DNA from 4 places in the Streptomyces similanensis genome. Region 1 is predicted to be linked to each of the others. Evidence: riboswitches for the same ligand, from Rfam matches in the RefSeq annotation. Region 1 holds a riboswitch; each other region holds the start of a gene.

Evidence for each region. Region 1 has a riboswitch for cobalamin ahead of metE (5-methyltetrahydropteroyltriglutamate--homocysteine S-methyltransferase). Riboswitches for the same ligand answer to the same signal wherever they lie in the genome.
Region 2: linked by a shared signal. The riboswitch ahead of cobN (cobaltochelatase subunit CobN) and the one ahead of metE (5-methyltetrahydropteroyltriglutamate--homocysteine S-methyltransferase) in region 1 are both predicted to bind cobalamin.
Region 3: linked by a shared signal. The riboswitch ahead of ABEB07_RS00230 ((2Fe-2S) ferredoxin domain-containing protein) and the one ahead of metE (5-methyltetrahydropteroyltriglutamate--homocysteine S-methyltransferase) in region 1 are both predicted to bind cobalamin.
Region 4: linked by a shared signal. The riboswitch ahead of ABEB07_RS05050 (prenyltransferase/squalene oxidase repeat-containing protein) and the one ahead of metE (5-methyltetrahydropteroyltriglutamate--homocysteine S-methyltransferase) in region 1 are both predicted to bind cobalamin.

The regions. Positions count from the first base shown of each region.
Region 1 is NZ_BAABKC010000037.1:253,829-261,544, forward strand. It holds gene ABEB07_RS12515 (bifunctional 2-methylcitrate synthase/citrate synthase) at 1-327, shown strand, start outside; gene metE (5-methyltetrahydropteroyltriglutamate--homocysteine S-methyltransferase) at 419-2,737, opposite strand; cobalamin riboswitch at 2,906-3,123, opposite strand; gene ABEB07_RS12525 (3-hydroxybutyryl-CoA dehydrogenase) at 3,363-4,232, opposite strand; gene aceB (malate synthase A) at 4,229-5,821, opposite strand; gene aceA (isocitrate lyase) at 5,991-7,274, opposite strand; gene ABEB07_RS12540 (short-chain fatty acyl-CoA regulator family protein) at 7,668-7,716, shown strand, end outside.
Region 2 is NZ_BAABKC010000067.1:15,083-22,798, forward strand. It holds gene cobN (cobaltochelatase subunit CobN) at 1-1,834, opposite strand, end outside; cobalamin riboswitch at 1,898-2,051, opposite strand; gene cobG (precorrin-3B synthase) at 2,097-3,380, shown strand; gene ABEB07_RS22590 (precorrin-8X methylmutase) at 3,377-4,048, shown strand; gene ABEB07_RS22595 (precorrin-2 C(20)-methyltransferase) at 4,045-5,535, shown strand; gene nicT (Nickel transporter NicT) at 5,579-6,748, opposite strand; gene ABEB07_RS22605 (cobalt-precorrin-6A reductase) at 6,862-7,623, opposite strand; gene ABEB07_RS22610 (cobalt-precorrin-5B (C(1))-methyltransferase) at 7,642-7,716, shown strand, end outside.
Region 3 is NZ_BAABKC010000001.1:50,200-57,915, reverse strand. It holds gene ABEB07_RS00245 (MFS transporter) at 1-799, opposite strand, end outside; gene ABEB07_RS00240 (AfsR/SARP family transcriptional regulator) at 980-4,573, shown strand; gene nicT (Nickel transporter NicT) at 4,710-5,876, shown strand; cobalamin riboswitch at 5,941-6,062, shown strand; gene ABEB07_RS00230 ((2Fe-2S) ferredoxin domain-containing protein) at 6,123-6,506, shown strand; gene ABEB07_RS00225 (enoyl-CoA hydratase/isomerase family protein) at 6,634-7,686, shown strand.
Region 4 is NZ_BAABKC010000012.1:42,999-50,714, reverse strand. It holds gene ABEB07_RS05050 (prenyltransferase/squalene oxidase repeat-containing protein) at 1-1,209, opposite strand, end outside; cobalamin riboswitch at 1,331-1,458, opposite strand; gene ABEB07_RS05045 (TetR family transcriptional regulator) at 1,744-2,355, opposite strand; gene ABEB07_RS05040 (glycosyltransferase family 4 protein) at 2,565-3,980, shown strand; gene ABEB07_RS05035 (class I SAM-dependent methyltransferase) at 3,974-4,708, shown strand; gene ABEB07_RS05030 (prenyltransferase/squalene oxidase repeat-containing protein) at 4,705-5,793, shown strand; gene ABEB07_RS05025 (hypothetical protein) at 5,828-6,121, opposite strand; gene ABEB07_RS05020 (hypothetical protein) at 6,271-6,855, shown strand; gene ABEB07_RS05015 (hypothetical protein) at 6,954-7,716, opposite strand, start outside.

The sequences.
Region 1 (7,716 bases):
TCCCGCGTCCCGATCATGCAGGAGGCGCTGGACCGCCTGGTCGCCCGCGCCGCCGACCCCGAGGCGACCCGCCTGGCCACCCTGCACGCGGCCCTGCGGGACGCCATGGCCGGCCGCAAGGGCATCCACCCCAACCTGGACTACCCGGCCGGCCTCGCCTACCACCTGATGGGCTTCGACACCCCGGTCTTCACCCCGCTCTTCGTGATGAGCCGCGTCACCGGCTGGACCGCGCACATCACCGAACAGCTCGCCCACAACGCCCTGATCCGCCCGCTGGCCTCCTACGACGGCCCGGACCAGCGGGCGGTCCCCGACGCCGCCTGACGGCGCCACTCGACGCGGTGCGCCGAACGAGGACGGGGCCGGGGCCGGGGCCGGGACGCTCATGGCGTCCCGGCCCCGCCGGGTTCCCCGGTCAGGAGGCGGGCAGTTCACCGCGCACGGTGCGGGCGGCGGCGACCAGGTTCTCCAGGGAGGCGCGGGTCTCCGGCCAGGCGCGGGTCTTCAGACCGCAGTCGGGATTGACCCACAGCCGCTCGGCGGGAATGGCCCTGAGGCCGGTCCGCAGGAGGTCAGCGGCCTCGTCGGCGCTCGGGACGCGCGGGGAGTGGATGTCGTAGACACCCGGCCCGGCCTCGCGCGGATAGCCGTGGGCCGCCAGTTCCCGGGCGACCTGCATGTGGGAGCGGGCCGCCTCCAGGCTGATGACGTCGGCGTCGAGGTCGTCGATGGCCTGGACGATGTCGCCGAACTCGGCGTAGCACATGTGGGTGTGGATCTGGGTGTCCGGGCGCACGCCGGCGGTGGTGAGCCGGAACGCCTCGGTCGCCCACGCCAGGTACGCCGCACGGTCCGCGGCCCGCAGCGGCAGCGTCTCGCGCAGCGCGGGCTCGTCCACCTGGATGACCGAGGTCCCGGCCGCCTCCAGGTCCCCGACCTCGTCGCGCAGGGCGAGGGCGACCTGCCGCGCGGTGTCGCCGAGAGGCTGGTCGTCGCGGACGAAGGACCAGGCGAGCATGGTGACCGGCCCGGTGAGCATGCCCTTGACGGGGCGGTCGCTCAGCGACTGGGCGTAGGACGTCCAGCGCACGGTCATGGACTCGGGGCGGGAGATGTCGCCGGCCAGGATCGGCGGACGCACGTACCGGGTGCCGTAGGACTGCACCCAGCCGTGCTGGGTGGCGAGGTAGCCGGTCAGCTGCTCGGCGAAGTACTGGACCATGTCGTTGCGTTCGGGCTCGCCGTGCACCAGGACGTCGATGCCGGTCTTCTCCTGGAAGGAGACGACCTCCTGGATCTCCGCCTTGATGCGCTCCTCGTACCCGGCGGTGTCGAGGCGTCCGGCGCGCAGATCGGCGCGGGCGGTGCGCAGTTCGGCGGTCTGCGGGAACGAGCCGATCGTCGTCGTGGGCAGCAGCGGCAGCCCGAGGTGGGCGCGCTGCGCCGCGGCCCGCTCGGCGTACGGCTGGGAGCGGCGCGCGTCGGCGTCCGTCACGGCCGCGGAGCGGGCCCGCACGGCGGGGTCGCGCGTGATCGGCGAGCCCGCGCGGGAGGCCAGGTCGGCGCGGTTGGCGGCCAGTTCGCCGCTGATGCTGTCGGTGCCCTGGGCGAGGCCCTTGGCGAGGGTGACGATCTCGGCGGTCTTCTGCCGGGCGAAGGCGAGCCAGCGGCGGATCTGCGGTTCGATGTCCCGCTCGGCGGCGGCGTCCAGCGGCACGTGCAGCAGCGAGCAGGAGGCGGCGACGTCGACCCGGTCGGCCAGGCCCAGCAGGGTGCCGAGCGTGGACAGCGACTTCTGGAGGTCGTTGATCCAGATGTTGCGGCCGTTGACGACACCGGCCACCAGGCGCTTGCCGGGCAGCCCGCCGACGGCGGCCAGGGCGTCCAGGTTGGCGGCGGCGGCCTCGGTGAAGTCCAGCGCGAGACCCTCGACCGGCGCCTTGGCCAGCAGGGGCAGGGCGTCGCCGAGGCGGTCGAAGTAGGACGCCACCAGCAGCTTGGGCCGGTCGGTGAGGGCGCCGAGGTCGCGGTAGGCGCGCTCGGCGGCGTTCAGCTCGGCCGGGGTGCGGTCCTGGACCAGCGCGGGCTCGTCCAGCTGCACCCACTCGGCGCCGGCCGCGCGCAGGTCGGCGATCACCTCGGCGTAGACGGGCAGCAGCCGGTCCAGCAGGGTGAGCGGCTCGAAGTCGGCGGGCACGCCGGGCGCGGGCTTGGCGAGCAGCAGGTACGTGACGGGGCCGACCAGCACGGGCCGGGCCGTCAGGCCCTGGGCGAGGGCCTCCTTCAGCTCGGCGACCTGCTTCGCGGAGTCGGCCGCGAAGACGGTGTCCGGGCCGAGTTCGGGCACCAGGTAGTGGTAGTTGGTGTCGAACCACTTGGTCATCTCCAGCGGAGCGACCTCCTGGGTGCCGCGGGCCATGGCGAAGTAGCCGTCCAAGGCGTCCGCGTCGACGGCGGCGCGGTGCCGCTCGGGGATCGCGCCCACCATGACGGTGGCGTCGAGGACGTGGTCGTAGTACGAGAAGTCACCGGTGGGCACCTCGTGGACGCCGGCCTCGGCGAGCCGGCGCCAGTTGCGGCGCCGGAGTCCGGCGGCGGTGTCCTGGAGGGCGTCAGCGGTGACGCGGCCCTTCCAGTAGCCCTCGACGGCCTTCTTCAGTTCCCGGTTCTGGCCCTGGCGGGGGTAGCCGTACACGGTGGCCCGTGCTGCCGCGGCTGCGGACTTCGTGGTCACGGAGATCTCCTTCACGAGATGAATCCCTGAGACCCGGCGACAGGACGAGAGCGCGAAGGGGTGACGAACCGGACGGCGGCGACCCCGCGCGGCACAAGCACGGCCGTTCCGTCCGGTGTGTACGCCGACCCGCCCACGAGGTCACCGGGATGTCCGCGCACGGAACGGTCCGCACGCGGGCAGTTGGCAGGTCTTCGGACTCGCGGGCACGCCCTCCTCGCCGGAGGACACCTACTGGCCGTCGCTTCCCAGGCCCGCTCGGACCCAGTGCGTATGACGGCGGTCGTTCCCGCTCACCGCTGCGGGGCAGTCCCGGATTCCCACCGGGTTCCCTCTTGCGACACCCCGCCTGGCGGACGGGGCGAACCAGCTGCTGCCGTCAGCCTACGGGGTGTCGCCGAGAAAGGAAGAACGCCGTCCAGAATCCGGAAGACGGTGCGGAGCACGGCGAACGAGGTACGCGGAGCACGGCGAACGAGACACGGGGCAGGGGCGGCAAGCGCCGCACCAGCGCTTCCCGCCCCCGCCCCACGGACCGCGGGGACCCTCACCCCCGCGGCGGTGCGGGCCCCTCAGCCCGCGCCGTACCAGGCCCTCAGCCCCTGGTCGCAGTCGTACCAGGCCCTCAGCCCCGGTCGTAGGTGTGGAACCCCCGGCCGGTCTTGCGGCCCAGCAGCCCCGCCTCCACCATCCGCTGGAGCAGCGGCGGCGGCGCGTACAGGGGTTCACGGAACTCGTCGTAGAGCGACTCGGCGATCGAGGCGACGGTGTCCAGGCCGATCAGGTCGGCGAGCTTGAGCGGACCCATGGGGTGGGCGCACCCCAGCTCCATGCCCGCGTCGATGTCGGCGGCCGTGGCGAACCCGGACTCCGCCATCCGGACCGCGGCGAGCAGATAGGGGACGAGCAGCGCGTTGACGACGAAGCCGGCCCGGTCCTGGGAGCGGACGACCGTCTTGCCGAGCGTGCGGGCCGCGAAGTCCTCGATGCGGGCCGTCGTCGCGGCCGAGGTGTGCAGCGAGGTCACCACCTCGACCAGCGGCAGCACCGGGACGGGGTTGAAGAAGTGCAGGCCCACCACCCGGTCCGCGCGGCCGGTCGCCATCCCGAGCCGCATCACCGGCAGGGAGGAGGTGTTGGTGGCCAGGACGGCCGCCGGGTCCTCGACGATCTTGTCGAGGGCGGCGAAGACCTCGGTCTTGGCGTCCGGGTTCTCGACGACGGCCTCGATGACGAGCTGCCGGTCGGCGAGGTCGTCCAGGCTGCCGGTGAACACCGTCCGGGCGAGCGCCTCCCGGGCCGCCGCCCGCTCCAGCTTCCCGCGCCGTACCGCCCGGTCGAGTGAGGCGGCCACCCGGTCCCGCGCCGTGCGGGCGGCGACCGCGTCCACCTCGCAGACCACGGTGTCGAGCCCGGCCCGCGCGCACACCTCGGCGATGCCGGCGCCCATCTGCCCGCCGCCGACGACGCCGACGCGTGCGACGCCCGCGCTCACGCCGGCACCGCCGTCCGGCGCACCAGGTGGCGGCTGTAGGCGTCCGGGGTGAAGAACAGCGGCAACTCGCCCGCCATCGCCGTGCGTTCGAACAGGGCGCGGATCTCGTCCACCGGCGCCCACGGGTACTCCGCGCCCAGCGCGGCGATCTCGTCGTCCAGCAGCCGCAGCACCGTCTCGCGTGCGATCACCCGGTGCCGCAGCCACTGCCAGATCTGCACCCGGGCGATCTCGGCGGTGGCCGCGTCCTCCATCAGGCCGTCGATGGCGACCGCGCCCTGTCCGCGCAGCCAGGCGGCGAAGTAGCGCACCGCCACGAAGACGTTGGTGCGCACTCCCTCCGGGGTCGGCGGGCCGCTGATCCGGCGCACCGACAGCAGCTCGGCGGCGCTCACCGCCACGTCGTCGCGGGTGCGGTCGAGCTGGTGCGGCCGGTCGCCGAGGACGTCGTCGAACGCCTGGCGGCACACCGGGACCAGACCCGGATGGGCCACCCAGGAGCCGTCGAAGCCGTCCTCGGCCTCCCGCTCCTTGTCCAGGCGCACCGTGGCGAGCGCGGCCTCGTGCGCGGCCGGGTCGCCGCCCGGCACCTGCGCGGCCATGCCGCCGATGGCGTGCGCGCCGCGCCGGTGGCAGGTGCGTACGAGGAGTTCGGTGTACGCCCGCAGGAACGGCGCGGTCATGGTCACCCGCGCGCGGTCCGGCAGGAGGAAGTCGGTGCGGTGGCCGAAGGTCTTGATCAGGCTGAACAGGTAGTCCCAGCGGCCCGCGTTCAACCCCGCGCTGTGCTCGCGCAGTTCGTGGAGGATCTCCTCCATCTCGAAGGCGGCGGTGATCGTCTCGATCAGGACGGTGGCGCGGATCGTGCCCCGCGGGATGCCCAGCAGTTCCTGCGCGAGCAGGAACACGTCGTTCCACAGCCGGGCCTCGTAGCGGTTCTCCAGCTTGGGGAGGCAGAAGTACGGGCCGTGTCCGGCGTCGATCTGGCGCCGGGCGCAGTGGAAGAAGTACAGGCCGAAGTCGACCAGCGCGGCCGGCGCCGGGCGGCCGTCGTACTCCAGGTGCTCCTCGTCCAGGTGCCAGCCGCGGGGGCGGACCATGATGGTGGCGAGCCGCTCGCCGAGCCGGTACTCCTTGCCCTCGGGCGTGGTGAAGTCGATGCGCCGCTCGATGGCGTCGAGCAGGTTGAGCTGACCGCCGACGACGTTGTCCCACAGCGGGGCGGTGGCGTCCTCGAAGTCCGCCATCCACACCCGCGCGCCGGAGTTCAGGGCGTTGACGGTCATCCGCCGGTCGGGCGGGCCGGTGATCTCCACCCGGCGGTCGGTCAGCCCGGGGGCCGGCGGCGCCACCCGCCAGGCGGGGTCGTCGCGCACGGCGGAGGTGACCATGGGGAAGTCGAGCGGCGAGCCCGACGCCAGCCGCAGCGCCTGCCGGCGGCGCTCCTTCAGCAGATCCCGTCGACGCGGCGCGAACGCCTCGACGAGCCGGCCGACGAAGTCCAGGGCGGCGGGGGTGAGGATCTCGTCGTGCCGGTGACCGGGCGCGGCGAGGACACGGACGGGGTGGGTGGGTGCGGTGGTGGGCATCGGGCTCTCCTGATGAGGGATGGGAGGAGCGGAGGGGGACGGAGACGGAGCGTCCCCCTCCGCCTGGCCGGGGGCCGCCCGGCCGGGGGCCGCCCGGCCGGGGGCCGCCGGGCCGGTGGCCGGTTCCGGACGTCGCCGTGTGCGGCCCTGCGGCCCGGCCGGTCGCGGCCTAGTGGAACTGCTCTTCCTCCGTGGAGCCGGACAGCGCGGTGGTGGAGGAGGCGGGGTTGACGGCGGTGGAGACCAGGTCGAAGTAGCCGGTGCCGACCTCGCGCTGGTGCCTGACCGCGGTGAAGCCCTGCGCCTGAGCGGCGAACTCGCGCTCCTGGAGGTCCACATAGGCGGTCATGCCGTGCTCGGCGTAGCCGCGGGCCAGGTCGAACATGCCGTGGTTGAGGGAGTGAAAACCGGCCAGCGTGATGAACTGGAACCGGTAGCCCATCGCGCCCAACTCCCGCTGGAACTTGGCGATCTGGTCGTCGTCCAGCGCCGCCTTCCAGTTGAAGGACGGCGAGCAGTTGTAGGCCAGCATCCGGTCCGGGTAGCGGGCGTGGATCGCCTCGGCGAACTCCCGCGCCTGCGCCAGGTCCGGCGTGCCGGTCTCCACCCAGATCAGATCGGCGTACGGGGCGTAGGCGAGACCGCGGGCGATGACGGGGTCCATGCCGCCCCGTACCCGGTAGAAGCCCTCCGCCGTGCGCTCGCCGGTGACGAACTCGGCGTCGCGCTCGTCCACGTCGGACGTCAGCAGATTCGCGGCCAGGGCGTCCGTGCGGGCGATGATCACGGTCGGCGTGCCGGCGATGTCGGCGGCGAGGCGGGCCGCGTTCAATGTGCGGATGTGCTGCGAGGTGGGCACCAGCACCTTGCCGCCGAGGTGGCCGCACTTCTTCTCCGAGGCGAGCTGGTCCTCGTAGTGGATGCCGGCCGCACCGGCCGCGATCATCGCCTTGGTCAGCTCGAACGCGTTCAGCGGACCGCCGAAGCCGGCCTCCGCGTCGGCGACGATCGGCGCCAGCCAGTCCGTGCTGTCGCCGGCGTCCTCGGCGGTGGCGATCTGGTCGGCGCGCAGCAGCGCGTTGTTGATCCGACGTACCACCTGCGGAACGGAGTTGGCCGGGTACAGGCTCTGGTCGGGGTAGGTGTGGCCGGCCTGGTTGGCGTCGGCGGCGACCTGCCAGCCGGACAGATAGATGGCCTGGAGCCCCGCCTTGACCTGCTGCACGGCCTGGCCGCCGGTGAGCGCGCCGAGCGCGTGGACGTAGTCGAGCTCGTGCAGCTGCCGCCACAGCCGCTCGGCGCCGCGCCGGGCGAGGGTGTGCTCCTCGCGGACGCTGCCGGACAGCCGGACGACGTCCTCGGCGGTGTAGGTGCGCTCGATGCCCTGCCAGCGCGGGTCGGCGGCCCAGTGCCGTGCCAGTTCCTCGGCTGCCTGGGTCCTCGCTTCTGCCATGACGGTCACCGTCTCCTCGGTCTGTGCCGGCTGCCAACCCCGCCGTCCGGACGCATCCGGAGGGAACAGAGATGGCACTGCGTGTCGTATCGCTGAAACGCGGCCCGCCGACACCGGGAGGTGGAGCTGAGCAATGCCGCCGGTGCAGATCGCCGCCCACTGCCGGGGTCTCCGACGCCAGGGCAGAAATCGTGCCCCTGCTTGGGCTTTGACCGCCGTGTCCGGCGGGCCGCACTACGACTCTGGCACTGGCACTGAGTGCCATCAACCGGGGACGGATGCCAATCTCTGCGCATCTTCCGGCCGGTTTTTGCCAACCTTGCGAAGGCCCCGCCGTGGCCTCATGTCCCGTAGGCTGCGCCGAGTCGGACCCCGGCGGGGAGGAGCGGTGCGGTGAGCAAGACGTACGCGGGCGCGCGGCTGCGGAGGCTGCGCGAGGAGC
Region 2 (7,716 bases), on a different contig from region 1:
CGAGGAGTTGTTCCAGCCGTGCGATGTCGCCGTAGGAGTCGGCGCGGGCCATGGGCGGGACGAGGTGGTCGACGAGGGTCGCGTGGGCGCGGCGTTTGGCCTGGGTGCCTTCGCCGGGGTCGTTGACCAGGAAGGGGTAGACCAGGGGGAGGTCGCCGAGGGCGGCGTCGGGGCCGCAGGCGGCGGAGAGGCCGGCGTTCTTGCCGGGCAGCCATTCCAGGTTGCCGTGCTTGCCGAGGTGGATCATCGCGTCGGCGCCGAAGCCGCCGTCGGTCTGCGGGGCGGCGATCCACCGGTAGGCGGCCAGGTAGTGGTGGGACGGCGGGAGGTCGGGGTCGTGGTAGATGGCGATCGGGTTCTCGCCGAAGCCGCGCGGGGGCTGGATGAGGATGAGCAGGTTGCCGAAGCGCAGGGCCGCCAGGACGATGTCGCCCTCCTTGTCGCGGCTGCGGTCGACGAACATCTCGCCGGGCGGCGGGCCCCAGTGCTCCTCCACCGCCGTGCGCAGGCTCTCGGGCAGGGTCGCGAACCAGCGGCGGTAGTCGGCGGCCGGGATGCGCACCGGGTTGCGCGCCAACTGCTCCTCGGTGAGCCAGTCCTGGTCGTGGCCGCCCGCCTCGATGAGCGCGCGGATCAGTTCGTCGCCGTCGCCCGAGGCCAGGCCGGGGACGTCGACCCCGCCGAAGTCGTATCCCTCGTCCCGCAGGCGGCGCAGCAGGGCGACGGCGCTGGCGGGGGTGTCCAGGCCGACGGCGTTGCCGATGCGGGAGTGCTTGGTCGGGTAGGCGGACAGGACGAGGGCGAGACGCTTGCGGACGGGCGGGATGTGGCGAAGCCGGGCGTGGCGTACGGCGATTCCGGCGACGCGGGCGGATCGCTCGGGGTCGGCGACGTAGGCGGGCAGGCCGTCGGCGTCGATCTCCTTGAAGGAGAACGGCACGGTGATCAGGCGGCCGTCGAACTCGGGCACGGCGATCTGGCTGGCCGCGTCGAGCGGGGAGACGCCCTCGTCGTTCTCCTCCCATGTCGTGCGCGAGCTGGTCAGGCACAGGGCCTGCAGGATCGGGACGTCCAGCGCGGTGAGCGCGCCGGCGTCCCAGGACTCGTCGTCCTGCCCGGCCGACGCCTCGGCGGGCCTGGTGCCGCCGGCCGCCAGCACGGTGGTGACGATCACGTCGGCGGCGCGCAGTTCGTCGATCAGCTCCGGCTCGGGGGCGCGCAGGGAGGCGACGTAGAGGGGCAGCGGGCGGCCGCCCGCGTCCTCGACGGCGTCGCACAGGGCGTGGACGAAGGCCGTGTTGCCGCTCATGTGGTGGGCGCGGTAGTAGAGCACGGCGACGGTCGGGCCGTCTGCCTTCGGCTCCGGGCGCTGCAAGGGTCCCCAGGAGGGGGCGGGGGCGGGCGCGTCGAATCCGTGGCCGGTGAGCAGCACCGTGTCGGAGAGGAACCGGGCCAGGTGTTCCAGGTTGGCGGGGCCGCCGTGGGCGAGGTAGGCGTGTGCCTCGGCGGCGATGCCGATGGGGACGGTGGAAGCGGCCATCAGCTGCGCGTCGGGGGCCTGTTCACCGGTGAGGACGATGACCGGGCGCCCGTCCGCGAGGAGCAGGTCCAAGCCGTCCTGCCAGGCTCGGATCCCGCCGAGAAGGCGAACGACGACGAGCCCGACGCCGTCGAGGAGGGCCGGAAGCCGGTCCAGCGGAAGTCGGGCCGGGTTGGCGAAGCGGTAGGCGACCGGGCCGCCGGCCGCGCGGGCGCTGAGCAGGTCGGTGTCGGAGGTCGACAGGAGCAGGATGTCGCGGGCGTGCGGGGCACGCTCCCCGGACGGAGTGGGCATGCGTCGCCTGGCCTTCCTCGGGGTCCGCGCCCCGGGCGGTGTGGAATGAGTCACCCCGTCGGGCAGAGCCGACCCGGGAAAGGGAGTTCCTGACTCGCCCGGCCTTCGAGGGGCCGGGCTCACAGTGGCGGGACCGTGCCGGATTCACACCGGCTTCCTCCCCTGTCGCCGTGCGGGCGATCGGTGGACCGGGTGATCCACCGGGGATCATAGTAAGGGTCACGGAATGCGCGCAGGGCGTACATCGGGTGTGATCGTAGGTATGCTCACCGCCATGCCCACGGCAATGCCTCCTTCGTCGTCCCAGGCCACACCGGCCGCGCGGGACCGCGGTGACGCGTGCCCCGGGACGCTGCGGCTGCACACGGCGGACGACGGAGCGCTGGCCCGTGTCCGGCTGCCCGGCGGCGTACTGACCGCGGATCAGGCGCGGGCTCTCGGCGACGCCGCGCGCCGGCTGGGCGACGGCGATCTGCACCTGACCTCGCGAGGCAATGTGCAGCTGCGCGGACTGGCACAGGGGTGCGGTGCGGAACTGGCGGCCGTGCTGGACTCGGCCGGGCTGCTGCCCTCGTGGGAGCACGAACGGGTGCGGAACATCGTCGCCTCGCCGCTGTCCGGCCTCGACGGCGGTGGTCTGCGGGACGTACGGCCCTGGCTGACGGCCCTGGACGCCGCGTTGTGCGCGAGTGACACCGCGACGGGCCTGTCGGGGCGGTTCCTGTTCGCCTTGGACGACGGGCGCGGTGACGTGGCCGCACTCGGTGCGGACGTCACCGTGCGCGCGGTCGCGGAAACGGGGGCGTGGCTCGCCCCCGGGTCGGTCCGCGTGGCCGCCGGGGACACGGCACGCGCGGCGCTGGCGGCCGCCGAGGCGTTCCTCGACGCGGCGCGCTCGCAGGGAGCACGAGCCTGGCGGATTTCCGAACTCATGCTGCCCGAGGGTGAGATGGACCGCCTGGTGCGCGATCGCCTGACTGCTGAGGGGATCGGCCACGAGGAGTCGCCCCAGCCGGCCGGCGTCCTCGACGGCCCGCGGCCAGGTGTCGTCGAAGGTGCGCTGTCCGTGCACGTGCCGCTGGGGAGGCTCTCGGCCCGACAGTGGGACGAGCTGGCCCGTGTGTGCGTGACCGAGCTGCGGCTGACGCCCTGGCGCGGTGTCGTCGTTCCCCTGGGGAACGCGTCCGCGGCACAGGCGGCCGAGACGTTCGCCCGTCTCGGCGCGGCCGGCCTGGTGACCGATCCCTCCTCTCCCTGGCTCGGCGTGGGCGCGTGCGTCGGCCGCCCCGGATGCGCCAAGGCGCACGCCGACGTACGGGCGGACGCGGCGCTGTCGCTGGAAGCGACCGACGGTGTCGGCCTCCCCGTGTACTGGTCCGGGTGCGAACGGCGCTGCGGTCACCCCCGCGGCGACCACGTCGACGTGGTCGCGACACCGGGCGGGGGTTACCGCGTGTCGGCCGCCACGACCGACCGGAGAGCGCGGACCGTTCCCACCGCCCGACCCGCCCTGATACGCGCCGCCCTGGCGGCGATCACCTCATGAACCGCACGACGACCGAGAGCAGCGAGAAGAACACCGTGACCACCCACGTCTACGAGAAGGACGGCGCGGCCATCTACCGCCAGTCCTTCGCCACCATCCGCGCCGAGGCTGACCTCGCGCACCTGCCCGCGGACGTCGGTCAGGTCGCGGTGCGCATGATCCACGCCTGCGGGATGGTGGACCTAGTCCGGGACCTGTCCTACTCGCCCTCGGTGGTGTCCCGGGCCCGCGAGGCGCTGCGCGCCGGGGCGCCGATCCTGTGCGACGTGCAGATGGTGGCCAGCGGCGTCACCCGCAAGCGGCTGCCCGTCGGCAACGACGTGCTGTGCACGCTGTCCGACCCGGCCGTCCCGGAGCTGGCCGCGAAGCTCGGCACCACGCGCAGTGCCGCCGCGCTCGAACTGTGGCGCGACCGGCTGGACGGAGCGGTCGTCGCGGTCGGCAACGCGCCCACCGCCCTCTTCCGTCTCCTGGAGATGATCGAGGAGGGCGCGCCCCGCCCTGCCGCCGTCATCGGTGTGCCCGTCGGGTTCGTCGGCGCCGCCGAGTCCAAGGACGCGCTGGCCGCGCATCCGTCGGGGCTCGACCACCTGGTGGTGCGCGGTCGTCGCGGTGGCAGCGCCATCGCGGCCGCCGCGCTCAACGCGATCGCGAGCGAGGAAGAGTGAGCGGCAAGCTGTACGGGGTGGGCCTCGGGCCCGGCGACCCTTCTCTGATGACCGTACGGGCGGTCGAGGTCATCGCCGAGGCGGATGTGATCGCCTACCACAGTGCCCGGCACGGGCGGTCCATCGCCCGCTCGATCGCGGCGAAGCATCTGCGCGCCGACCACGTCGAGGAACCGCTGGTCTACCCCGTCACGACCGAGACCACCGACCATCCGGGCGGTTACCGGGGCGCCATGGAGGACTTCTACGCCGAGGCGGCGGCGAAGCTCGCGGCCCACCTCGACGCCGGCCGTACCGTGGCAGTGCTCGCCGAGGGCGATCCGTTCTTCTACGGCTCCTACATGCACATGCACAAACGGCTCGCCGACCGCTACGAGACCGAGGTGATTCCCGGCGTCACCTCCGTGTCCGCCGCCGCGGCCCGGCTCGGCGCGCCGCTCGCCGAGGGCGAGGAGGTGCTGACCATCCTGCCGGGCACCCTGCCCGAGGAGGAGCTGACCGCGCGGCTGGCCGCGACGGACGTCGCCGTGGTGATGAAGCTTGGCCGCACCTTCCCCAAGGTGCGTCGGGCCCTGGAGGACTCCGGGCGGCTGCGCGAGGCGCGGTACGTGGAGCGGGCCACCATGGGCAAGGAGCGCATCGCCGCCCTGGCCGAGGTGGACGCGGATTCGGTGCCGTACTTCTCGGTCGCCGTCCTGCCCAGCCGGGTGGGCGCCGAGCGGCCCGTGACCGGGGGCCGGGGCGAAGTGGTCGTGGTGGGCACGGGTCCGGCCGGTCCGATGTGGCTGACGCCCGAGACGCGGGGCACGCTGGCCGCAGCCGACGATCTGGTCGGATACACCACCTACCTGGACCGGGTGCCGGAGCGCCCTGGTCAGCTCCGGCACGGCTCGGACAACCGGGTGGAGGCCGAGCGCGCCGAGTTCGCGTTGCAGCTGGCGCGGCGGGGACGCCGGGTGGCCGTGGTCTCCGGGGGTGATCCGGGCGTCTTCGCGATGGCCACCGCCGTACTGGAGGCCGCCTCGCAGGAGGAGTACCAGGACGTGCCGGTGCGGGTGCTTCCCGGCGTCACCGCCGCCAACGCCGCCGCGGCCCGTGCCGGCGCCCCGCTCGGCCACGACTACGCCGCCATATCCCTCTCCGACCGGCTCAAGCCGTGGGACGTGGTCGCCGGGCGGCTGCGGGCAGCGGCCTCCGCGGACCTGGTGCTCGCGCTCTACAACCCCGGCTCACGCAGCCGCACCTGGCAGGTGGGCAAGGCGCGGGACCTGCTGCTGGAGTACCGGGCGCCGCAGACGCCGGTCGTGGTCGCGCGGGACGTGGGCGGCGCGGAGGAGCGGGTGCGGATCGTGCCGCTGGGCGAGCTGGATCCGGCTGAGATCGACATGCGCACGATCCTGCTGGTCGGTTCCTCTCAGACGCGGGTGGTCCGCCGTGGGGACGGCGCGGAGATCGTCTGGACCCCGCGCCGCTATCCGGAGGTGTGAGGACGAGCGGTGCCACCCGGTCCGGGTGGCACCGCGAACGACGCTATTCGCCCTTCTCCGAAGCCGTGGCCGGCCGGGCAAGGCCCGCCGTCCACTTCTCCTCGATCCGGCCCACCTTCCACACCAGCAGGGCGACGGCCCAGGTGGCGAAGAACAGGCCGACGATGACGTAGCCGATGATGTTGAGGTCGAGTCCGGCGACCCAGTCCCAGAACGTGCCGTGCAGATCCGCCTTCTCGGCGACCAGGCCGAGGAGTTCCACGGTGCCGATGATCAGGGCGACGGCGACGGACAGCCCGGTGATGGTCAGGTTGTAGTAGACCTTGCGGACCGGCTTGGAAAAGGCCCAGCCGTAGGCGAAGTTCATGAACGAGCCGTCGATCGTGTCCAGCAGCGACATGCCCGCCGCGAACAGGACCGGCAGGCACAGGATGGCGTACCAGGGCAGGCCCGAGGCGGCGCCGGAGCCGGCGAGGACGAGCAGGGCGATCTCGGTCGCGGTGTCGAAGCCGAGGCCGAAGAGGACGCCCAGGGGGTACATCTGCCAGGGCTTGGTGATCGACTTCATCAGGCGGCCCAGGATGCGGTTCATGAAGCCGCGGTTGTTCAGCTGCTCCTCCAGCGCGGCCTCGTCGAAGTGCCCGGAGCGCATCTGCCGGAACACCTTCCAGATCCCGGCCATGATCACCAGGTTGATGACCGCGATGACGTAGAGGAAGGTCCCGGAGACCGTCGTGCCGATCCAGCCGGTGATGCTGTGCAGCGTCGAGTCGTCGTTCTCGACGGGTCCGGCCAGGGCTTTCACTCCCAGGGAGAGCAGGAAGGCGAGGGCGAAGACGATCGTGGAGTGGCCGAGGGAGAACCAGAAGCCGACCGACAGGGGCCGTCGGCCCTCGTTCATCAGCTTGCGGGTGGTGTTGTCGATCGCGGCGATGTGGTCCGCGTCGAAGGCGTGCCGCATGCCGAGGGTGTAGGCGGTGACGCCGATGCCTACGCCGAAGGTCTTGGTGCCGAGGCTGTAGTGCTCGGGGGCGACGATCACCACGAGCGTGAACCAGCCTATGACGTGCAGTGCGAGGATGAAGGCGGCCATCCCGCCGACGCCGGCCCACTCCTTCGCGGTCATCGAGGTACGGATGCGGTGCCACGAGATGCCGCGGCCGGCGGCCGGAGCGGGCGGCCGGGTGGAAGCGGAATCAGGAGCGGTGGCCATGGGGTGTGACCCTAACTTCTCGGCGAGCGGCTGTTTTCAGCCGCGCCTTCCAGGTTTCTGCCACCTGGTTGCAACAACAACATGACCGCAGCAAAGCCCGTGCCAGGTTTGGGTCAACGACCCGGATAGAAGTGCTGCCCGAGGCGCTCGCACAGCCACCCGGCCGCGCTTTCGGGGTCGGCCACGACGGGGACGCCCTCGGGCACCGGTGGTCTGCGGACCACGACCACCGGGAGCCCGGCCTCGCGAGCGGCGCTCAGTTTCGGTGCGGTGGCCGCTCCCCCGCTGTCCTTGGTCACGACGACGTCGATGCGGTGGCGGCGCAGCAGCGCGCGCTCGCCGTCGAGGGTGAAGGGGCCGCGGTCCAGCAGCGCCTCCATGCGGGGCGGGTGCGGGGCCTCGGGGGCGTCCACGGACCGGACGAGGAACCAGAGGTCGTCCAGGTCGGCGAAGGCGGCCAGCCCCATGCGGCCGGTGGTGAGGAACACGCGCCGGCCCAGTGCGGGCAGCAACCGGGCCGCCTCCGCCAGCGAGGCCGCCTCGTGCCAGCGATCGCCCTCGACGGGGACCCAGCCGGGGCGGCGCAGAGCGAGCAGGGGAACATGGGTGACGGCAGCGGCCTCGGCCGCGTTGAAGCTGATCGTCCCGGCGAAGGGGTGGGTGGCGTCGACGACCGCGTCGACCATGTGCTCGCTCAGCCACCCGGCCAGTCCGTCAGGCCCGCCGAAGCCGCCGACACGGGTCTCGCCCGGCGGCAGTCGTGGGCTGGCGACACGTCCGGCGAGGGAGCTGGTCAGCCTCAGCCCGGTCGTGCCGTGCAGCAGTTCGGCGAGACGGCGGGCCTCCGTGGTGCCGCCGAGGATCAGTACGTGCATGGGAGTCCGAGTCCGTTCATGAAGGGCAGTGAGGGTCGAGGCGTGGGCGAGGCGAGCGGTGCGGACGGCACGCGGGGTTCGGAGCAGGTGAAG
Region 3 (7,716 bases), on a different contig from region 1:
AGACGAGCGTCACGAACAGCACCGGGCGCACACCGGGGACCCCCAACGCCTGCAGCATGCGCGGCCGTTCGCCGCTGCGCGCGCCCGGGTGGTCGGGCACGGCGGCGACGGTCCACGCGAGCAGCACGACCGTGAGCGCCGACATCGCCAGGAACGCCGTCCGCCAGCCGAGCGCGTGGCCGAGGAAGGTACCGGCGGGCACGCCGAGGGACAACGCCACCGGGATGCCCGCCATGGCGACGGCGATCGCCCGGCCCTGCAAGGGGGCCGGCGCCAGACGCCGCGCGTAGCCGGCGAGCAGCGCCCACGCCAGGCCGGCGGCGACGCCGGCGACGAAGCGGGCCGCCATCGTCAGGGCGTACGCCGACGACAGCGCCGTGACCGTGTTGGCCACGGCGAAGCCCGCCACGGCGGTCAGCAGCAGCCGCTTGCGCCGCCAGCCGGCGGTGGCCGCGGTCAGCGGGATCGCGGTGAGCGCGGTGCCGAGCGCGTAGACGGTGACCGTCTGGCCGGTCGCGGACTCGCTCACCTCCAGGTCGCGGCTCATCGCCGTGAGCAGGCCCGCGGGCAGGGTTTCGGTGAGGCTGGTGAGGAACACCGCGGTGGCCAGGGCGAGGAGGGCCGGCAGGGGGAGCTTCGGGCGTGGTGGCTCGGTTCGGTCCGGTGCGGGGGGCGTCGGTGGGGTGGGGGCGTGCTTCTTGCCGGGGGCGCCGGGCACGTCGGTGGTGTCCGCCGTGCCGCTCGTGTCCGCTGTGCCGGCCGTGTCCGCTGTGCCGGCCGTGTCGGGCGAGGTGCTCATGGGGTGTGCTCCGTATCCGCTGGATCTGCTGGATCTGCTGGATTCGCTGGATTCGCTGGGGGCGGGGTCGCGACGACTGTGCGGGCGGGCACTTCCGGAATGCTTCGGAAATGCTTCGGGAACGCTTCGGAGCGGGCCGCGTACGGACGAACTCGACGATGGGCGACTAGGGTTGCGGGCATGCGGTTTGGCGTGCTCGGACCACTCGCGGTGTGGGACGACGAGGGGGAGCCGGTCCGGGTGCCCGAGACCAAGGTGCGGGCACTGCTGGCCGATCTGCTCGCGCACGACGGCGGACCCGTCTCCGCCGACCGGCTCATCCACGACCTGTGGGGCGACGGCCTCCCCGGCAGTCCGGCGGGCGCGTTGCAGGCCAAGGTCTCCCAACTGCGCCGGGTGGTCGGCCGGGAGCGGCTGGTGCGGCAGCCGCCGGGTTACCGGCTGCGGCTCGACCCGGCCGACGACGTGGACGTGGAGCGCTTCGGGGCGCTCGTCGCCCGCGCCCGCGCCGGCACGGACCCGCGGACCCGGGCGGCGCTGCTCACCGAGGCCCTGGGACTGTGGCGCGGGACGGCGTACGCGGACTTCGCCGACGAGGAGTTCGTCCGGGCGGCCCGCCAGTGCCTGGCGGAACAGCGGCTGGCCGTGCTGGAGGAACGGGCCGAGGCCCGCCTGGCGGCGGGGGACCACCTGCTGCTCGCCGGGGAACTGGCCGCCCTGGTGGCCGAACATCCGCTCCGGGAGCGGCTGCGCGCCGCGCAGATGCGGGCGCTGTACCGGGCCGGCCACCAGAGCGAGGCGCTCGCCTCGTACGAGGCGCTGCGCACCCGTCTCGCCGAGGAACTGGGGGCCTGTCCCGGACCCGCGCTCAGCGCGCTGCACCGGGCGATGCTCCGCCAGGACCCCGAGCTGAACGCCCCCGCCCGGGTCGCGGCGGACGCCCCGGCGCTGCCCGGGGGCGGGGGCCGCCCTCCGGTGTCGCCCCGGTCGGACCCGTCACCGAACCGGGCAGCCCTGCCGGGCGGCACTGGGCCCGCGGTGCCCGGCACTCCCGATCCGGCCGCCGTCGCCGTCGGTCTCCCGGTGCCGCTCACCGCCCTCATCGGCCGTGAACAGGCCCTCGGCCGCCTCTCCCGGCTCCTCCGTCGGCAGCGGCTGGTCACCCTCACCGGCCCCGGCGGCGTCGGCAAGACGCGCCTGGCGGTGGCCGCCGCGCAGGTCGCGGCCTCCGCGGACGAGGACGCCGGGCTTCCCGACGGGGTGTGGTTCGTCGAGTTCGCGGGTCTGCGCACCACCGCCCCCGACGACCTGGCCGAGGTGATCGCCGCGAGCCTCGGCATCCGGGACGCCGCCCCCACCGCCCCACCGGCCACCGGCGGCGCCCCCGTCGCGCCCGTACTGCGGCTGACCGCCGCCCTGCGGGACCGCAGAGCCCTGCTCGTGCTGGACAACTGCGAACACGTCGTCGCGGCCGCCGCCGAACTGGTCGCGTCGCTCCTGCGCCGTGCTCCCCACCTGCGGGTCCTCACCACCAGCCAGGAGCCGCTCGCGCTGGCCGGCGAGACGGTGTTCCTGGTCGAACCCCTGCGACCCGACGACGCCATACGCCTGTTCACGGAACGCGCCGCCGCCTGCGCCCCCGGCTTCCACCTCGACACCGACGACACCCATCACACCGCCGAGCCCGCCGAGCCCGAGGGATGCGGCGAACCCGGCGAACCCGGCGAATACGGCGAACGGGAGCGCGGGGACGGCGACACCATGACCGACGCCGACGCCGACGCCGACGCCGACGCCGACGCCGACGCCGACGACACCGCCGACGCCGACGACACCGCCCGCCGTGCCGCCTCCGACCGTGCCGCCGTCGCCGAGATCTGCCGCCGCCTGGACGGCATCCCCCTCGCCCTGGAACTCGCCGCCACCCGCGTACGCGCCCTGGGTGTGCGGGAGTTGGCCGTCCGTCTCGGCGACCGCTTCCGGGTGCTGACCTCCGGGCAGCGGACCGCGCCCGCCCGCCAGCGCACCCTGCGCGCGATGATCGACTGGAGCTGGGAGCTGCTCGGCCCGCCCGAGCGCGCCGTCCTCGCCCGCCTCGCCGTGCACAGCGACGGCTGCGACCTCGACGCGGCGGAGGCGGTGTGCGCGGGCCCGGACGTGTCCGGCGCCATGGTGCTCGACCTGGTCACCCGACTCGTCGACAAGTCCCTCGTCGTCGTCACGGACGGACCCGCGGGCCCGCGCTACCGGCTCCTGGAGTCGGTCGCCGCGTACTGCGTCGAGCGGCTGCGCGAGCGCGACGAGGAGAGCGCCGTACGCGAGCGCCACCTGCGCCACTACCTGGCCCTGGCCGAACACGCCGAGCCACACCTGCGGGGCGCGCGCCAGCGGGACCGGCTCGCCCGGCTCGACGCCGAGGCGGGCAACCTGCGCTCCGCGCTCGACGAGGCGGTACGACGGGCCGCCGCCGGGAACGCCGAGGAGGCCGTACGGCTCGCCGCCGCCCTGTCCTGGTGGTGGTTGCTGCGCGGACGTCTCACCGAGGGCCGCCGCGCGCTGACCGCCGTCCTCGCGGCCACCGCCGCCCCCGGCCTCGAACTCACGCTCCTGCACAACGCGTTCGTCCTGTTGACCGGCGAGCGCACACCGCTCCCGCCCACCGAACCCGCGTCCGCTCCCACGCACCCTCTCGTGCCCGACCCGCCGCACCTCCGCCGGGCCCGGGCGCTGTGGCTGAACGCCTACGGCATGTTCAGCGTCGGCGACCTGGCCGCCGCCGACGCGCTGAACACCCGCGCCCTCGCCCGTTTCGAGGCCGCGGCGGAGCGGTGGGGCGTCGCGGCGGCGCTCGGACTGCGCGCGGCGCTCGCCCTGGTCCGCGGCGACCTGGACCGACTGGCCCGCGACGGGGAGCGCAGCCGGGAGCTGTTCCGCGAACTGGGCGATCGTTGGGGCGAGTTGCAGAGCGTCTCGCCGCTCGCCGCGCTCGCCGAGATCAAGGGCGAGTACGGGCGGGCGGAGCACTGCCAGCGCGAAGGGCTCGTCATGGCGGAGGAGTTGGGTCTGCGCGCCGAGGTGTCGGCCCGGCTCTCCGGACTCGGCCGTCTCGCGCTGCTCGCCCGTGACTTCGGCCGGGCGCGCGCACTGCACCAGCGGGCCCGGCGTATCGCCGTCGAGCAGGGCTACAAGTACGGGGAGATCCACGCCGACATGGGGCTGGCCCTCGGCGCGCGGCGGCACGGCGACCTCGCCGAGGCCGAGACGCGCCTGCTGCGCATCCGCGACCACCACGCCGACGTCTCCTCCCCGGCGGGCGACCACCTCCTCCACGCCGAGCTGGGCTTCCTCGCCGAACTGCGCGGCGACGCCGGCCGCGCCGCCGCCCACCATCTGCGCGGCCTCGCGATCGCCCGCACACTGGACGAGCCGCGCGCCCTCGCGCTCTGCCTGGAGGGTCTCGCGGGCACGGCCGTCCTGGCCGGGGACCGCACCGGCGCCGTCCGCGCGGCCCGGCTCCTCGGCGCCGCCCACGCCGCGCGCCGTGACGCGGGCGCGCCGCTGCCGCCCGCCGAACGCGGCGACGTCGACCGCGTCACCGCGGCGGCGCGGGCCGTCCTGGGCGTACGCGCCTTCGACCAGGTGTTTGAAAAAGGCACGTCCCTGAGCCCGGCCGAGGCCGAGCGCCGGGCCCGCGCCGCACTGCCCCAGTCGGCGGACCGGACGGACCAGCCGGGCCGGGCGGACGCGACCGACCGGCCGGGTCAAGCGGCCTGACCAGCCTTGACCCTGTCTTTGCCACCTCTTCGTTGTAGTTGCGAGTCATGTGCAGAAACGTGGAATGCGCACACCGCACAGACACCCCGCACAGACACACCGCACAGACATCCCGCACAGTGAGGCCGGCACCCCCATGAGCACCGCCCCCGACTCCGCACCCCCGCGCCCGGCCGTCCCGGACGGCGGGCCGCGCCTGTCGTGGCACCGTGTCCGCGCGTCCATGACCCGCAAGGAGTGGGCCGGCGTCGGCGGTATGGCGGGCTTCGTCCTCGCCCTGCACGTCATCGGCTGGGGCACCCTGGTCGGGATCGTCGCCCCGGAGCACTACAGCCTGGGCACCAAGACCTTCGGCGTCGGCATCGGCGTCACCGCCTACACCCTCGGCATGCGGCACGCCTTCGACGCCGACCACATCGCCGCGATCGACAACACCACCCGCAAGCTGATGGGCGAGGGCAGGCGTCCGCTGTCGGTCGGCTTCTGGTTCTCCCTCGGCCACTCCTCGATCGTCTTCCTGCTCGCCCTCCTGCTCTCGCTGGGCGTCAAGGCGCTGGCGGGACCGGTGGAGGACGACGGCTCGACGCTGCACGCCGTCACCGGCTGGATCGGCACGACCGTCTCCGGGACCTTCCTCTACGCCATCGCGATCGTCAACCTGCTGATCATGGCCGGCATCTGGAAGGTGTTCCGGCAGATGCGCACCGGGCACTTCGACGAGGTTGCGCTCGAAGAGCAGTTGAACAACCGCGGCTTCATGAACCGCCTGCTGGGCCGGCTGACGAAGACGATCACCGAGCCGTGGCAGATGTACCCGCTGGGACTGCTCTTCGGCCTCGGCTTCGACACCGCGACCGAGATCGCCCTCCTCGTCCTGGCCGGGTCGGGAGCGGCCTCCGGGCTGCCCTGGTACGCCATCCTGTGCCTGCCCGTCCTGTTCGCGGCGGGCATGTCGCTGCTGGACACGATCGACGGCTCGTTCATGAACTTCGCCTACGGCTGGGCGTTCTCCAAGCCGGTCCGCAAGGTCTACTACAACCTCACGATGACCGGCCTGTCCGTCGCCGTCGCGCTCATCATCGGCACGGTCGAACTGCTCGGCCTGCTCGTCGACCAGGCGGGTCTGCACGGCGCGTTCTGGAACTGGATCGCGGGGCTCGACCTGAACGTCGTCGGCTACGTCATCGTCGGCCTGTTCTTCGCCACCTGGGCCGTCGCCATCGTGGTGTGGAAGACGGGCCGCATCGAGGAGAAGTGGGAGGCGGGCATGGCCCGCGCGACGGCGTCGGCCGAACCGGAGTGACCCGGCGGCCGGAGACCGACGGCGCTGATGCGATGATGACCGCCGACATGGGCGACGGCGGCCCGAGGAAGTCGGTGTGAATCCGACGCGGTCCCGCCACTGTGACCGGTGAGCGAGTTCCGGCAGGCCACTGCCCCCAGCGGGTGGGAAGGCGGGGCGAGCGGCGATCCGGGAGCCAGGAGACTCACGCGGTCGCCCCCTCGATCGACACCGGGGCGGATCTCCCCGGGAGGGGAGCGGTGCGGCGTGTCCGAACAGGGCGTGAGGGAGAGGGCGGGCGGCGAACCGGTGCCGTGCCGGATCGTCGTGTGCCGGGACTGCTGCTGCGGCAGTCCCAAGGTGCCGGGCGTCGACCACGCGGCGCAGACCGCCCGACTGCGGGCGGCGGCGCCGGTACGGATCTCCGACTGCCTCGACGTGTGCGACCAGGCCAACGTCGTCGTCGTACAGCCGTCCGCCGCAGGCCGGGCCGCCGGGGCGCGGCCGGTGTGGCTGGGGCTGGTCAACGACGCGGACGCGACCGAGGACATCGTCACCTGGGTGCGCGCCGGCGGCCCCGGCGTCGCGCCCCGGCCGGACATCCTCGACCTGTACGCCTTCACCCCGCCACGCCGCCGCACGGACCCCTGAAGCCGTGGCCGTACCCCGGACACCGCGCCGAGAAGACCGTCCGCGACCAGCGGGTGCACCAGACCAGGGAAGGAACCAACGAGAACATGCGCGTCATCGTGGCCCGCGGCCTGACGGAGGCGTTCGGATGAGCGCCACCGAGGCCCCCGTCCTCTTCCACACCGCCGGACGGGCCGCCCACATCACCCTCAACCGGCCCCGAGCCATCAACGCGCTCACCCACGAGATGGTGCGCCGCATCGACGCCGCGCTCACCGTCTGGGAGCACGATCCGGCGGTGGAGACCGTCGTCGTCAGCGGCGCGGGGGAGCGGGGTCTGTGCGCGGGCGGTGACATCCGCGCCATCCACGACGACGCCCGTGACGGCGACGGTTCGGCGGCCGCCGCGTTCTGGCGCGACGAGTACCGGCTCAACGCCCGGATCGCCCGCTACCCCAAGCCGTACGTCGCCCTCATGGACGGCATCGTGATGGGCGGCGGCGTCGGCGTCTCCGCGCACGGCAGCGTGCGGATCGTCACCGAGCGCTCCCGGATCGCCATGCCCGAGACCGGCATCGGCTTCGTCCCGGACGTCGGCGGCACCCACCTGCTGGCCCTCGCCCCGGGCGAACTGGGCACCCACCTCGCCCTGACCGGCGCGCAGATCGGCGCCGACGACGCCCTGCTGTGCGGCCTCGCCGACCACTACCTCCCCTCCACCCACCTCACCGACCTCCTCACCGACCTCGCCGACCTGCCCGTGCACGACGCCCTGGAACGCCACGTACAGCAGCCCGCGGAAGGCGAGTTGGCCGCCCGGCGGGAGTGGATCGACGCCTGCTACGCCGCCGACACCGTCGAGGAGATCGTCGACCGGCTGCGCGGCTACGGCGAACCGGCCGCCGAACAGACCGCGAAAACCCTGCTGACCAGGTCGCCCACCTCCCTGAAGGTGACCCTCGCCGCGCTGCGCCGGGCCCGCCGCCTCGGCTCGCTGGAGCGGGTCCTCGACCAGGAGTACCGCGTCTCCCGCGCCTGCCTGCGCGGCCCCGACCTGGTGGAGGGCATCCGCGCCCAGGTCATCGACAAGGACCGCGACCCGCACTGGTCGCCGCGGACCCTGGCCGAGGTCCCGGAGGCCGACGTCGAGCGTTTCTTCGCACCCCTCGGCGACCGGGAACTCGGGCTGGCCTCGTCCTGAGGGCGCCACCCGGTGCGAGAGGAAGATCAC
Region 4 (7,716 bases), on a different contig from region 1:
GCGGCCGCCCAGCATGACGCCGACGGCGACGACGACGAGAAGGAGGATGCCGCCGGTCCACCACAACGCGTGGCCGCCGCCGCTCTTCGCCGACGTCCCGGCGGCCTCGCCGGGCGTGGGCGCGTCGGTGGACCGCGGCGCGGGGCCGGTGGCGTTGAGCGCCTTGACCAGGTCGAGGCCGCCGAAGTCGCGCGGGTCGGTGCCGGTGGCGTGGGCGGCGAGGACGAGCTGGGCCCAGGCGGCCGGGCCGCTCTGCTTGGCCCACGCCTCGGAGTGCTGCTCCAGCCACTGAAGCGGCTTCTTCGCCTGCGCGGTCCCGCCCTGCGCGGCCAGCGCGACGACCGTGTCGGCGGTGTTGCCGTAGTCGGGCTGGGCGGTGGCGCCGGGCAGCACGGAGGTGAGGTAGCCGTTCTTGGCGACCTGGTGCGCGAGGTAGGCGGCGCCGTTGGCGGCGGCCTGCGCGGCCGTCGGCTTCCCGGAGCCGGAGCACCGGGCCGCGCCGCCCTTGCTCGCGCCCGTGGCCGCCAGGCCCTGGCCGAGGGCGGCGACGACGCCCGCGGCGGTCGCGTCCGCGTTGGCGGCCAGCTCGCCCTTCTTGTCCGGCTGGTAGGCGAACGCGCCCGCGCCGTCGCCGGAGCACGGCAGGGCGAGGCCGAGCAGCGCGTCGTAGGGGGACTTGCCGTCCTTCAGGACGGCGGCGGGCTTCTCGCCGGTCGCGGCGAGCGCGCCGACGACGACCGAGGTGGAGTTGGTGTCGCTGGGGCCGCCGGGCGTGTAGCCCCAGCCGCCGTCCTTGTTCTGCGCGGACTTCAGCCAGGCGACCGCCTTGCCGGTGGCGGCGTCGTGCCCGCCGAGCGCGGCGAGGGCCTGGACGGCGGCGGCCGTGCTGTTGGTGTCGACCATGACCTTGGCGTCGCAGGCGCGGGCCGGGTCGGCGCGGAAGGCGGCGAAAGCGCCGTCGGCGCACTGCTGCCCGGTCAGCCAGTCCACGGCCCGGGCGGCGGGCCGCACCCCGGCGGTGTGCTGGGCGAGCAGGGCGAGGGACTGCCGCCACACGCCGTCGTACTTGGGGTCGGTGTCGCCGTAGAGCCCGGCGGGCAGGGTGGCCGGCCCGGTCGGGGAAGGCGACGAGCCGGCGGCGAAGGCGGGGCCCGGTATGCCGATCACGGCGACGGCGGCCAGGGCCGCGGCGCAGCGGCGGATGTTCATGATCGGCGGATGCCTCTCCCTGTGGGGAGCCGGACAGCACGGGGCATCCCCGCAGCTCGGCTCCGTATACCTCGACGGCGCCGTGCGGCGGCGGGCGCCGACGCACGTGAGCCGGTCACGGGCCGTACGAGGCAGTCCGGCTCGCCGCCCTCGGGGCGGCTCACGGTTGCGGGTCAGCGCCGGATTCGCACCGGCTTCCCCTCGTACGGCTGTGATGACGACGCCGTCACTTTACCGGCCGGTGAAATCCGGCAATCTTTCCCCGCCCTTCCCTCACTCTCGTTGGGGGGTTGCGTACCGGTTGCGGCGGGTTCATCCTGGAAGTGGCCTACGAGGCGAGTGAGGGAGTTCGACCGGAGTAGCCGACTTGGGCGAGACGCGTCACGCATCCGCCGGGGCCGACGTCGACGGACGGGCTGAGAGGCCGGAAAGCCGCAAGGACTGGGCTGGACGGCGACCCCTAGTACCTGATCCGGGCAATACCGGCGAAGGGAACCCGTCTCGTAGGTTTTCTGCGGGTTCCTCGCGCCTTCTTCACGCCCGCGTCAGATCGATCAGCCGGCAGGCCGTCGCCACGTCCGTCTCGACCTGGGCCGTGGACGCGCGGCCCGCGAGCCAGGTGATCAGGGCCGAGTGCCAGGTGTGCTCGATGACCCGGATCGCGGAGAGCTGCTCGTCGGTGGGGTCGGCGTCCTGCCCCATCGCCTCCAGGATGATCGCCGTCGTCTGCCGGTGCACCCGCTCCACCTCGGCCGTGACGCCGCTGTCGGCGAAGGTCAGGGCGCGCACCATCGCGTCGGCGAGCCGGGGCTCGCGCCGCAGCGCGCGGAAGGCGCGGAGCAGGGTCTCCGTCACCCGTTCGGAGGCGGTCGCACCGGCCGGCGGCTTGGCGCGCAGGGTGCCGCGCATCCGCTCCAGCTGGTCGTGCATCGTGGCCACCAGCAGGTGCACCTTGGACGGGAAGTACCGGTAGAGCGTGCCGAGGGCGACCTGCGAGGACTCCGCCACCTCCCGCATCTGCACCGCGTCGAACCCGCCCCGGCAGGCCAGCTGCGCGCTGGCGTGCAGGATGCGGCGCCGGCGGGCCTCCTGCCGCTCGGTCAGGGGTGCCGGGCAGGGGCGCGTGATACGGATCTCCGCAGGCATGGGTCCCGTTCCGTGACATTCGGTGAGGGCGTGCGACCAGACAGCATGCCAGGGCCCCGGCCGTGGCGTGAATCACCCGTTCCACCGCCTTGCGGCGAGGCTACCTGCCGGTAGATTCGGAGCTTCCTGGACGATCAAGTCTGAAACTTGTTCTAGATCGACGACCCGGCGTAACCTCGCGGGACAGCGCAGTCAGAAGGGGGCCCAGAGTGTCCGCTGAGGCCAGTCAGGCGGAGTCCTCGCAGGGCCTCGCAGCCGACGGCGGGCGACCGCTCGGAATCGCGCTCCTCACCTACAAGGGCAACCCGTTCTGCGGCGGCCAGGGCGTCTACGTCCGCCACCTCTCCCGCGAACTGGCCCGCCTCGGCCACCGGGTGGAGGTGATCGGCTCCCAGCCCTACCCCGTGCTCGACGCCCTCGACGGCCCGGCCGCCCAGCGCCTGAGCCTCACCGAGCTGCCCAGCCTCGACCTCTACCGCCAGCCGGACCCCTTCCGCACCCCGAAGCGCGACGAGTACCGCGACTGGGTCGACGCACTGGAGGTCGCCACCATGTGGACCGGCGGCTTCCCCGAACCGCTGACCTTCTCGCTGCGCGCCCGCCGCCATCTGCGCGCCCGCCGCGGCGAGTTCGACGTCGTGCACGACAACCAGACGCTCGGCTACGGCCTCCTCGGCGACGTCGGCGCGCCCCTGGTCACCACCATCCACCACCCCATCACCGTGGACCGGCAACTGGAGCTGGACGCCGCGCAGACCCGCCAGCGCCAGTGGTCCGTACGCCGCTGGTACGCCTTCACCCGCATGCAGAAGCGGGTCGCGCGCAGGCTGCCGTCCGTGCTCACCGTCTCCGGCACCTCCCGCCAGGAGATCGTCGACCACCTCGGGGTGCGCCCCGACCGCATCCACGTCGTCCACATCGGCGCCGACACCGACCTGTTCGCGCCCGACCCGTCGGTGGCGAAGGTGCCCGGCCGCATCGTCACCACCTCCAGCGCCGACGTCCCGCTCAAGGGACTGGTCTTCCTGGTCGAGGCGCTGGCGAAGGTGCGCGCCGAACACCCCGCCGCCCACCTCGTCGTCGTCGGCAAGCGGCCCGCGGAGGGCCCCGTCGCCCAGGCGATCGAGCGCTACGGCCTGGAAGGCGCCGTCGACTTCGTCAAGGGCATCTCCGACGCCGAACTGGTCGACCTGGTGCGCTCCGCCGAGGCGGCCTGCGTGCCGTCGCTGTACGAGGGCTTCTCGCTGCCGGCCGCCGAGGCGATGGCCACCGGCACCCCGCTGGTCGCCACCACCGGCGGCGCCATCCCGGAGGTGGCCGGGCGCGACGGCGAGACCTGCCTCGCGGTGCCGCCGGGCGAGCCCGGCGCGCTGGCCGCCGCGCTGACCCGGCTGCTGGGCGACCCGGAGCTGCGGACGCGCCTGGGCGCCGCCGGCCGCGCGCGGGTCCTCGCGCACTTCACCTGGGCCCGGGCCGCCGAGGGCACCGTCGCCCGCTACCGCGAGGCCATCGCCGCCCCGGCCACGCCCGCGCGCCCCGCGCCCCCGACCACCGGCCGCCCCGCGGCGGCCGCCCCGACCACCGGCGACCACTCCGAGCACACCGAAAGCAGGGCCACGTGCTGACCGTCGACTTCTCCCGGTTCCCGCTCGCCGCGGGCGACCGCGTCCTGGACCTCGGCTGCGGCGCCGGCCGGCACGCGTTCGAGTGCTACCGGCGCGGCGCGCAGGTCGTGGCGCTGGACCAGAACGGCGAGGAGATCCGCGAGGTCGCCAAGTGGTTCGCCGCGATGAAGGAGGCCGGCGAGGCGCCCGCCGGGGCCACCGCCACCGCCATGGAGGGCGACGCCCTCCACCTGCCCTTCCCCGACGAGTCCTTCGACGTCGTGATCATCTCCGAGGTGATGGAGCACATCCCCGACGACAAGGGCGTCCTCGCCGAGATGGTCCGCGTGCTCAAGCCCGGCGGCCGGATCGCGATCACCGTCCCGCGCTACGGCCCCGAGAAGGTCTGCTGGTCCCTCTCCGACGCCTACCACGAGGTCGAGGGCGGCCACATCCGCATCTACAAGGCCGACGAACTGCTCGCCAGGATCCGCGAGGCCGGCCTCAAGCCGTACGGCACGCACCACGCCCACGCGCTGCACTCGCCGTACTGGTGGCTCAAGTGCGCCTTCGGCGTCGACAACGACAAGGTGCTGCCGGTGCGGGCGTACCACAAGCTGCTGGTCTGGGACATCATGAAGAAGCCGCTGGCCACCCGGGTCGCCGAGCAGGCGCTCAACCCGCTGATCGGCAAGAGCTTCGTAGCGTACGCCACCAAGCCGCACCTGCCCCGGGCGGCCGCCCAGTGACCACGCCCCGGACAGAACACCTCGTCCTGCCCGGGGTCCTCACCGCGGAGCAGGCCGCCGCCACCGTGCGCGGCATCCTCGCCGCGCAGCGGGAGGACGGGGCGATCCCGTGGTTCCGCGGCCACCACCTCGACCCGTGGGACCACGTCGAGGCCGCGATGGGACTGGACGCCGCGGGCGAGCACGAGGCCGCCGAGCGGGCCTACGCCTGGCTCGCCCGGCACCAGCTGCCCGACGGCTCCTGGTACGCCGCCTACACCGACGGCGCGCACGACGCCGTCACCGACCGCGGCCGGGAGACGAACTTCGTCGCCTACGTCGCCGTCGGCGTCTGGCACCACTACCTCGCCACCGGCGACGACACCTTCCTGGACCGCATGTGGCCGGTGGTGTACGCGGCGGTGGAGTTCGTGCTGCGGCTCCAGCGGCCCGGCGGGCAGATCGGGTGGAAGCGGGAGGACGACGGCACCGCCGCCGAGGACGCCCTGCTGACCGGCTCCTCCTCGGTCCACCACGCGCTGTGCTGCGCGCTCGCCATCGCCGAACAGCGCGAAGAGCCCCAACCCGACTGGGAGTTGGCGGCCGGTGCGCTGCGCCACGCGATCCGCCGGCACCCCGAGCGGTTCCTCGACAAGGACCGCTACTCGATGGACTGGTACTACCCGGTCCTCGGCGGTGCGCTGACCGGCGCGGAGGCCAAGGAGCGCATCGAGGCCGACTGGGACCGCTTCGTGGTGCCCGGCCTCGGGGTGCGCTGCGTGGTGCCCAACCCGTGGGTGACCGGCGGCGAGTCGGCCGAACTCGCCCTCACCCTGTGGGCGGTGGGCGAGTCCGACCGCGCGCTGGAGGTGCTCAAGTCCATCCAGCACCTGCGCGATCCGGAGACCGGCCTGTACTGGACGGGCTACGTCTTCGCCGACGACGCCATATGGCCGCGCGAGCTGACCACGTGGACGGCCGGCTCGCTGCTGCTCGCGGTGGCCGCGCTCGGCGGGCACGAGCCCACCTGCACGGTCTTCGCCGGCGACCGGCTGCCCAGGGGCCTGGACCCGGACTGCTGCGACGGGGAGGCCCTGCGGCCGTGAGCCGCAGGGCGCTCCCGTCGCCCGGGACGCCCGGTCAGTGCCGGTGCAGGCGGTTGGCGAGGGCGTGCCCGACGAACAGGTACACCACGGCGGCCAGACCGTAGCCCGCCACCACCCGGGCCCACGCCCGGTCGAAGGTGAACAGGTCGCGGGACCAGCCGGCGAGCCAGTTCGCCGCGCTGTGGATCCACTGGACCAGATCGTTGGCGCGGTTGGCGTCCAGCAGATACATCAGTATCCACAGACCGAGGATGGCGGCCATCACGTCCGCTACCACCGCGATGACCGTACCGGCGGAGTTGGAACCCGTGCGATATCGAGGGGACATGGTGTTCGACTGCCCCGCCTCCCCGGTTGAAACCTGTACCGCGCACGGGCGGTGACCCGGCCGGTACGACCCGTATCCTGTTTCGGGCGGTATGACCCGGTTCACACGGACCGACGGAGAACCCGAAGCAACACGATGCGGAGGACACCGTGCCCGTCGTACCGATACGGCGCCTCGCCGTGGCGCTCACCCTGTGCTGCGCCCTGCTCGCCGGCTCCGCCGCGTGGGCCACGAACCAGGGCGGAGGGCAGCGCACCGACCGTCCCGCGGCCGTCGCCGCCGCCGCCACCCCCAGTCCGACCACGTCGGCGGAGCGGCAGAAGTTCGCCAAGACCCGCTTCGTGGCCAACGCGGGCCTCGCGGCCGGAGCCACCTACCAGTGGATCTGGAAACCGTACAAGGAGGGCAAGTTCAAGAAGGGCGCGCACGGCCGCAAGGTGACGCTCGTCAAGGCCGGTCTGGCCGGCGCCTTCACCTACAACCGGCTCAAGGCGGCGGTGCGCAACGCGCAGGGCGACCCCCTCCTCTCCAAGGCGCTCGCCCCGCTCAACGAGGCCATCGCCGGGCTCAAGGACCTGCCCGCCAAGCTCCGCAAGGGCGACGGCTCGGCCGCCCAGAGCTTCAACGACACCATCAACAAGGTGAAGGACGCGGGCAAGGACGCCGGGGCGCCGGTCAAGGACAAGGTGCCGTCCACCGGCGACCTCAGGCAGGGCGCCAACGCCAACCCCTGAGGCCGCGCCCCGCCGGCCGCACGGCAACGGCCCCCCGCCCGCAAGGACGAGGGGCCGCAGGGCCGTTCAGCCGGTTCAGCAGTGGACCGGCGGGCGGTTCAGCTGCCGCGCTGGATGTCCGAGGCGTCCTGGAGGACACCGCGGCGGCCGTCCTGCATCTCCGTCAGCAGGCCCTGGCCGCGCTGCTCCACCGCCAGGTACCAGACGCCCGGCGACAGTTCGGCGACCGGGGTGGGCGCACCGTCCTCCCCGAACAGCGGACGCGGCGCGGGCACCGCGTACCAGAACGGCGAGAACGGCGCCGCCGACTGCGGGGCGGACGCGCCGGCCGGCTGCGGCTGCGCGGGCGCCTGCTGCTGGGCGGCGTAGGGCTGGGGCTGACCCGGCTGCGGCTGGGCGCCGTAGGGCTGACCGGGCTGACCGGCCTGCGGCTGGGCGCCCGGGTAGCCGTAGCCACTGGGCGGCTGCGCGCCGTAGGGCTGCGGGGCGATGGGGCGCTGGGCCGGGATCAGGGCGGCCTGGAGGGCGGGGACCAGCGGGGTGGCGACGGCCGCGGCGGCCAGGACGAGCGCCCCGATGAAGCCGAGGATCAGGCCCGCACCCGCTTCGATGCCGCTCGGCACGTCCACCAGCGACCAGAAGAAGATCCACGCGGCCAGGACGGTGAAGCCCACGCCGATCGTCCCGAGGTCGAGACCGGCCACCTTGCGCGGCTGCGGCAGGCAGCGGTTGAGGACGATCAGGGCGGCGCCGATGACGGCCCCCATGTAGATGCCGAGGCCGGTCCCGAGGGACTCCCACGCGTTCTGGCTGCTGGAGTAGCCGGACATGGAGTAGGAGTAGTAGTCGAGGAACGACGCG